2 regions of the Alcanivorax sp. MD8A genome follow, and region 2 is predicted to be linked to the other one. Evidence: predicted binding sites of a transcription regulator. Region 2 holds the regulator's gene; the other holds the start of a gene.
What was found. The regulator PhoB, encoded in region 2, activates phosphate uptake and scavenging genes when phosphate is short. The targets are predictions, from matches to a motif close to TGTCATANNNNTGTCANA.
Positions count from the first base shown of each region.

Region 1: the regulator PhoB is predicted to act here: its motif matches at 1,952-1,969, upstream of A15D_RS08405 (TIGR00153 family protein).

Region 1 is NZ_AQOQ01000012.1:81,978-86,375, reverse strand. It holds gene A15D_RS08410 (GspE/PulE family protein) at 17-1,753, opposite strand; gene A15D_RS08405 (TIGR00153 family protein) at 2,052-2,732, shown strand; gene A15D_RS08400 (inorganic phosphate transporter) at 2,743-4,011, shown strand; gene argA (amino-acid N-acetyltransferase) at 4,358-4,398, shown strand, end outside.
Region 2 is NZ_AQOQ01000003.1:20,039-24,436, forward strand. It holds gene rd (rubredoxin) at 1-111, opposite strand, end outside; gene A15D_RS02145 (chorismate lyase) at 339-908, shown strand; gene ubiA (4-hydroxybenzoate octaprenyltransferase) at 1,286-2,158, shown strand; gene phoB (phosphate regulon transcriptional regulator PhoB) at 2,459-3,163, shown strand; gene phoR (phosphate regulon sensor histidine kinase PhoR) at 3,219-4,398, shown strand, end outside.

The DNA.
Region 1 (4,398 bases), on a different contig from region 2:
ACAGCTCATGGCTGCTTCACCCCAGCAAAATATCCTGGGACGGAGTCACCCGCATCACCTCCTCAATGGTGGTCAACCCCTTGGCGACTTTCATGGCGCCACTGATTCGCAGCGGTTTCATACCGTTCTTCAACGCTTGCCGGGTCAGCGCCTCCAGATCTCCACCACGAGTGATTTGCCCCTTCAAGGCACTATTAAGGGGCATCGTTTCGTAGACACCCATGCGCCCCAGGTAGCCCGTTCCACGGCACTCCAGGCACCCTACCGGACGGTTGATACTCTCCGGCATTTTCATCTTGAAGGGGCGCACCAGTTCCTCCCAGGCCTGGGCATTCGGCGCCACCGGAGCCTTGCAGTGCGGACACAGGGTTCGCACCAAACGCTGTGCCATGACCCCCAGTACCGTGGCCGAAATCATGTATGGCGCCACCCCCAGGTCCACCAGACGGGTAATCGACGAGGGTGCATCGTTGGTATGCAGGGTGGACAACACCAGGTGGCCTGTCAGTGCCGCCTGAATCGCCATGTCTGCCGTGGCCAGATCGCGAATCTCACCAATCATGATGATGTCCGGATCCTGACGCAGCATGGCCTTCACCCCCTGGGCGAAGTTCACATCGATATTCGCCTGAACCTGCATCTGGTTAAAGCTCGGCTCCACCATCTCGATGGGGTCTTCAATAGTGCAGACATTGACCTCACTGGTGGCCAGCTGCTTGAGGGTGGAGTACAGGGTTGTGGTCTTGCCCGACCCGGTGGGACCGGTGACGAAGATAATGCCATGGGGATGCTGGGTCATGCTGTGCCAGGTGTCATGATCCTCACGGGTAAACCCCATTTGCTCGAAACTGCGCACCAGTACATCCGGGTCAAACACCCGCATGACCATCTTCTCCCCGAATGCCGTGGGCAATGTGGAAAGGCGAAGCTCCACCTCGTCCCCGTCCGGGCTTTTGGTTTTCAAACGACCATCCTGGGGTTTGCGTTTTTCCGCCACATTCAAGCGGCTGAGAATCTTCAGACGGCTGGTCACCGCCGCCATGATGGCCGCCGGCAGTTCGTAAACATCGTGCAGCACCCCATCAATGCGGAAACGCATCTTGCCGGTTTCCCGTCGCGGCTCCAGATGGATGTCGCTGGCGCGCTGGGAAAAAGCGTACTGCAGGATCCAGTCCACAATATTGACGATGTGCTGATCGTCCGCATCGTGGTGCCCCTTCCCCACTTCCAGCAGCTGCTCGAAGTTGGTAATCCCGGACATCTCCTGACCAGTATTGCCCGTGGCTCCGGCGATAGAGCGGCTGAGATTGTAGAACTCGATGCGGTAACGGCGAAGCTGCTCCGGGTTGGCCAGCACCACCTCCAGCTCACGGTCACGCAGCACCTGCTGCAGATGCCCCTTCCAGTCCTGCAGGAAAGGCTGATCACAGGCCACCACTACCTTGTCACGCTGCACCTCCACCGCGACAATGCCGTGCCGCTCGGCAAAGGCATAGCTCATCACGTTGGTCACCTGGTCCACATGCACCTTCAAGGGGTCAATGTGGTACACCTTCATGCTGGCGCGCTCGCCCAGCCAGTCGGTGAGAAAATCCACATCCAGCAACTGGTGGGTATCGCTGCGATCGGTCAGCCGGTACTTGGCCAGCACCTGGATCGGGTGCCAGTTCAGCTCCTTCTTCTCCCGCGGCGTGGTGGAGATAACATTGAAGTCCTCCTGGCTCACACGCCCTTCATCCAGCAGCTCGCGCATCAGCCAACGCACATCAATCAGCAATCCATCCGGTACCGCAGGTTTGGCAGTGGCGTTCACAAATACTCTCCGAGTCTCTACAGGGCAGGATTGACCAAACCTCACCCTTTATCATTATTAGGGAAGCTCTGGGTACTGTAACTGTAACATTGACCCCCTGACAGCCCCGCCCGCTTTCTCTATACTCGCGACCAAATTCATGACAGCTGTGTGACTCACTGCCTGTCAGCCGTAGCCTTAGCTGATTGGCCTGCGGCATGGGATACTTTGACGACCCTAACCTGGACCCGAGGCGCCTATGTCCTTTGGAAGCTCCATCGCCGGCCTGTTTGGCCGCTCGCCCATCAAGCCCCTTCAGCAACACTACGATACCGTTCACCAATGCGCCTGCACGCTTGCGGACTTCTTCACCGCAGTGACCCAAAGTGATTGGGATCAGGCTCGCATCCTGCGAAAGCGCATTGCCGAGCTGGAGAACGAAGCCGACGAGCTGAAGAAAGAGTTTCGCCTCAACCTGCCCAAAAGCCTGTTCCTGCCTGTGCCCCGTACCGATCTGCTCGAGCTGATCAGCGTACAGGACAAGGTCGCCAACAAGGCCAAGGACATTTCCGGGCTGATGCTGGGCCGGGAAATGTCCATCCCCGCCACGCTGGCCGACGCCATGCTCAGCTATGTGCAAGGTGCAATCGACACCTCTGCCCAGGCCCAAAAGGCCATCAACGAGCTGGACGAGCTGGTGGAAACCGGTTTCAGCGGACGGGAAATCAAACTGGTGGAAGACCTGATCGAAGAGCTGGACCGCCTGGAGCGAGCCAACGACGAGCAGCAGATCACCATCCGCGCCACCCTGTTCAAGCTGGAAAGCGAACTGCCCCCGGTGGACGTCATCTTCCTCTACAAGATCATCGAATGGGTAGGCGATCTGGCCGATCGCGCCCAGAAAGTGGGCGGCCGCCTGCAGATGTTGGTCGCACGCTAGGAGAGTTCTTATGGAGTGGATGCTCGAGCATACCTACCTGATGTTATTGCTGGCCGGCGGATTCGGCTTCCTGATGGCCTGGGGCGTCGGCGCCAACGACGTGGCCAACGCCATGGGCACCTCGGTGGGGGCCAAGGCCCTTACCATCAAACAGGCGGTGATCATCGCCATCATCTTTGAATTTGCGGGGGCCTACCTGGCCGGGGGCGAAGTAACCGCCACCATCCGCAAAGGCATCATTGATGCCGAAACCTTCTCCCACGCACCGCAATACCTGGTCTACGGCATGATGTCTGCCCTGCTGGCAGCCGGCATCTGGCTAATGGTAGCGTCCTGGTTCGGCTGGCCCGTCTCTACCACCCACTCCATCGTTGGCGCCATCGTCGGCTTTGCTGCCGTGGGCCTGGGCATGGACGCCGTACACTGGAACAAAGTCGGCTCCATTGTCGCCAGCTGGGTCACCTCGCCATTGTTGGCCGGGATCATCTCCTTTGCCCTAATACGCAGCGTGCAACGGCTGGTGCTCAACCACGATGACCCGTTCGAGCGCGCCAAGAAAGTCGTGCCCTTCTACATGTTCCTGGTGGGCTTTGTGATTTCCATGGTCACCATGGTCAAAGGGCTCAAGCACGTCGGCCTGGAACTGAGCTTCCTGCACAGCTTCCTGTGGGCCCTGCTGGGCGGCGCCATCGTCATGGCGGTGGGCTCGGTGTTCCTCAAACGCATCAAACCCGACCCGGAAGCCGACAAGGACTTCCGCTTCAGCTCGGTGGAACGCGTATTTGCGGTACTGATGATCTTCACCGCCTGTGCCATGGCCTTTGCCCACGGCTCCAACGACGTCGCCAACGCCGTCGGCCCGCTGGCCGCCATCAACAGTGTGATTGCGTCTGGTGGCCAAGTCGGCGCCAAAGCCGCCATGCCCAGCTGGATCCTGCTGGTGGGCGCCATGGGCATCGTGTTCGGCCTTGCCATCTTCGGTGCCCGGGTAATGGCCACCGTCGGGAAGAAGATCACCGAGCTGACCCCGTCCCGCGGTTTCGCCGCCGAGCTGGGTGCCGCCACCACCGTGGTACTGGCTTCCGGCACCGGCCTGCCGATCTCCACCACCCACACTTTGGTAGGCGCTATCCTCGGCGTGGGCATGGCACGCGGCATTGGCTCCCTGAACCTGCGCGTGATCGGCACCATCTTCACCTCCTGGGTGGTCACCCTGCCCGCCGGCGCCCTGCTGTCCATCCTGTTCTTCTATTTCTTCAAGGGCCTGTTTGGGGCGTAATCGAACGCCTGACGCCTGATGCAAGACGCTAACGCCGCCCTCGGGGCGGCGTTTTTGTTTGCCACTCCCCCTGCGCCGTAGGAGCCTGCCTGCAGGCGACTCAGCCTACTGAGAATGCAGAAAGTTTCGAGTCTCGAGCAACGAGTTTCGAAAGGCAAAACCCCCGCTCTGCCTTTCAGGTTTTCGCAACTCGAAACTCGCACCTCGCAACTGACCTTTTTCGCCTGCAAGCAGGCTCCCACAGCGACACCGTAGCCGACCGCTAGCGCCCGCACGCCCCCACTGGCTATACTGGCCAATCAATCACTTACTGCCCCCATTTCGGGAAAACAGCAGGGAAAATACCGTGTCCAGCACCACACCCGACAATCAGGTTCATTGGTTCCG
Region 2 (4,398 bases):
CCAGTCTTCCGGCACGTCGTCCCAGGCGGTACCCGGGGCAATACCTTCGTCCGGCAGACCTTCGGCTTCGTCATAAATGAAACCGCACACTACACATTCCCACTTCTTCATGGTGAACCTCATCGGATTGAAGTAAGCACTCGCTTACTCTGCTACATACAGGGTGTATCTCGGGGGTCGTTAACCTATCGGGGCAGCGCCCAAAAATCAATGACACTGGGCGCTGTCATATTCGGTCGGCCCGGCCGGTTTTCGCCCACCATTGCTGGTGAGCGGTCCCGCTTGCTCTCTGCACAACCATGGGCCATAGTCCGCCGGCCTGAAGCCCGGAAGATGCCATGCTGCCTGCCGCCCTGCATCCTGACAGCCTTTGGCGCCCGCTGGAACAGCTGGTGCTGCCCCCGATAATCCGCGACTGGATGGCGGATCCCGACTCGCTCACTCGCCGGCTATCCCGCTACGGCGCCTTCCGTGTCGTCCCCGGCTTCCATGCCCATGCGGTTCCGCGGGCCGATGAACGGCAACTGCTGGCTCTCCCTGCCCGGCAGGTAGCACTGATTCGCGAAGTCACCCTGATGCTGGATGACACCCCGGTGGTCGCCGCCCGCAGCGTGCTGCCGGTCACCAGCCTGACCGGCGCCAACCGCTCACTGGGGCATATGGGCAGCCGCTCACTGGGGCTTGAACTGTACAAACGGCCCCTCTGTCAGCGCGACCAGGTATGGGCAAGGCTGGCCTCCCCCGGTCAGGACCTGCCCGCCTGTTGGGGCCGCCAATCCCGCTTCATCAAGCGTGGTGCACCGCTACTGGTAGCGGAGTATTTCCTGCCGGCGTTGTGGGAGAAGGTGGGAACAGAGCTGCAAGCGACAAGCTTCAAGCTGCAAGGCGCGGAAGACGGCCCGATCTGACCGGCAGACCAGGGCTTTTAAAGGTCCATCGCGGATTAGCCGGAAAACAGGTTGTGTCAGGCGTCTGACGTTCGACCAAGCCACGCAAGTCTACCTCAAAGCTGTGAAGACCTTTTAGGTTATTCGCAAGCAGACGGCCAAGAGCGCAAGGACGGCTTTTCTCTGTGGGCCCAGTGCTCTCTGTGGTGAAAACGCGTTTGATCCAGACCAGGAATCGCGCCGCGAGCGACGCTCCTACGGCAATTCGGGAGGAGTCAATCGGGCTTTTCCCTCAGTGATCTCCGTGACCTCTGTGGTAATAACGCTTTTATCTTCTCAGCTTGAAACTTGCAGCTTGTCGCTTGAAACTCTTTTCGCCCCTGACAACTGGATGTCCCATGTTTGCCTTTGTTGAAAACCGCTATCCCGCCCTGTGGCCCTACCTTCAGCTGATGCGCCTGGACCGGCCCATCGGCACCCTGCTGCTGCTGTGGCCGACGCTGTGGGCGGTGTGGATTGCGGGGGCCGGCACCCCCAGCCTGAAAACCATCGTGATCTTCTTCCTGGGGGTGGTCATCATGCGCGCGGCAGGCTGCGTGATTAACGATTTTGCCGACCGGGATTTCGACGGCGACGTGGAGCGCACCCAGGGCCGCCCGCTGGCCACTGGCGCCATCAGCAGCAAAAAGGCGCTGGCACTGTTCGCCGGGCTGGGACTGCTGGCCTTCGTGCTGGTGCTGTTCCTCAATGAACTGACCTTCTGGCTGTCCTTCGGCGGCCTTGGGCTGGCCGTGCTTTACCCGTTTACCAAACGCTTCACCTTTATGCCGCAGCTGTTTCTGGGGGCCGCCTTCAGCTGGGCCATCCCCATGGCCTTTGCCGCAGAAACCGGCGAGGTCCCGGAAATCGCCTGGCTGCTGTATGTGGCCAACGTGGTATGGACGGTGGCCTACGATACCCAGTACGCCATGTGTGACCGTGAAGACGACCTGAAACTGGGCATCAAGAGCACCGCCATCCTGTTTGGCGATGCAGACCGGCTAATGATCGGTGCCCTCCAGGGCCTGACACTGCTGGCTCTGGTCATGGTCGGCCACCGCCTGGGCTTCAGCTGGCCCTGGTACGCCGGCCTCATCGCTATGGCCACCACCTTCCTCTATCAACACACTCTGATCCGCTATCGCGAACGCTGGCCCAGCTTCCATGCCTTCCTGAACAATCACTGGAGCGGGGCGTGTGTGTTTGTGGGGTTGTATTTCCAGTACTTTTGAGTGACAGGCTCCAAGCTGCAAGCTACAACGCGGGTCAGGGTTTCAGGTTCTGCCATGCCGTGCCCGCGCTGAAAACGTCAGGCGATGCAAACGCCGGCAATACAAACCGGTTACCTGTTCTTTCCCGCCCTGAATCGCGGCGCCCTGGTCAAATAGGTGGCTCCTCCATAAATCCGCGTTGTCGCTTGTAGCTTGCGGCTTGCATTTCCCCCACATCCGGCTCAACTTGTCATACGCATGTCATAAAAGAGCAATCTAATAGGGCACCAACAAAAGACAGACAGGCGAAGGAAGGAAGCCATGTCCCGTAACCGAATTTTGATTGTTGATGACGAGCCGGCCATTCGTGAAATGGTCGCTGTCGCTCTGGAACTGGCGGATTTCGATGTACTGGAAGCCGAAAATGCCCAGCGCGGCCACGAGATCATTGTCGACGAGCGCCCGGATCTGGTACTGCTGGACTGGATGCTGCCCTCCGTGACCGGTATTGAGCTGGCCCGCCGCCTGAAGCGTGATGAGACCACCAATGAAGTGCCGATCATCATGCTTACCGCCAAGAGTGAAGAAGACAACAAGGTGCAGGGCCTGGATGTAGGCGCCGACGACTACATTACCAAGCCGTTTTCCACTCGCGAGCTGATTTCCCGCATCAAGGCGGTGCTGCGTCGCTCTTCCAGCGCTGCCGCCGAAAAGGCCATCGAAGTGGAAGGACTGTGCCTGGATCCGGTCAGCCACCGCATCAGCGCCAACGACGAGCCGGTGGATATGGGGCCAACCGAATACCGCCTGCTGGAGTTCTTCATGAGCCATCAGGAACGGGCCTACTCTCGCACCCAGCTGCTCGATCAGGTGTGGGGTGCCAATGTGTACGTGGAAGACCGCACCATCGACGTGCATATCCGTCGTTTGCGCAAGGCGCTTGCCCCCTACGGATTTGACCGCTTTATCCAGACCGTTCGCGGTACCGGCTATCGCTTCTCGGTCAAGGCCGCCAAGGCGAGCTGATACCAATAATGTGTTAGGGTGCGTTAGCACTCAGTCTGACCCCACAAGGGCAATCATGAAAGCCAGCCTGGCCAAAGAAGTTAATCGTATTGCCGGCCTGATCGCTCTCGCCGCTCTGGCCGCCCTCGCCGTTGGCCATATCTGGCCACTGCTGGTGGGCCTGGTGGGTTACATCTTCTGGAGCACCCGGCAGCTCTTCGCCCTCTACAGCTGGCTGGTCCGCGATGACCACACCGAACCGCCCGATAGCATCGGCCTGTGGGGCGAGTTCTATACCCGACTCGAGCACCTGTTCCAGAAAGAACGGCGCGCCCAGGAAAACCTGCAAAGCATCATTCACCGGGCCCAGCAATCTGTGAACGCCCTGGAAGAAGTGGTGATCCTGATTGACCAACATGGCTACCTGGAATACTGGAATGCCGCCGCAGAGCGTTACATGGGCTTCAACGCCAGCCAGGATTTGGGGCAGCCACTGACCAATCTGATCCGCCACCCCAGATTTACCGAGTACCTTCACCTTGCTGATTTCCGTGAGCCTCTGGAAATTCCGTCGCCGGTAAACGACAACCGTATTCTGCAATTCAGGGTGACGGAGTTCGGCGTCGGCGAACAGCTTCTCATGGCACGTGATGTCACTCGGCTCCATCACCTTGAACAGATGCGCAAGGACTTCGTTGCCAATGTCAGTCATGAGTTGAAAACGCCACTGACTGTTCTTAAAGGCTATCTGGAAACCCTGCTCGACACCGTGCCCGAAGAACAAAACCGGTTGCGCCGTGCGTTATCGCAAATGGAAAGCCAGTCCGATCGCATGGAAGCCCTGGTCACGGATTTGCTGCTGCTGTCGAGACTGGAAAACACCGATGCCGATAACGATCGTCAGGCCGTCGCGGTGCATGGCATGCTGAATCGCATGCGCGAAAACGCCCTGGCATTAAGCGCCGATAAAAAGCACCAGATTGAACTGGATGTCCCCACTGAGGCCCGGCTGGTCGCTAACCCGGCCGAACTGGAAAGCGCCTTTGGCAACCTGATCACCAATGCCGTGAAATACACCCCCTCGGGCGGGCTGATCCAGATTCGCTGGTGGCAGGACGAAAAAGGCGCCCACCTGTCTGTTACCGACAACGGGCTGGGCATCGACCCCGCGCATATCCCCCGGCTAACGGAACGCTTTTATCGTCCCGACAACAGCCGGGTTACCCAGACCGGCGGCACCGGCTTGGGCCTTGCTA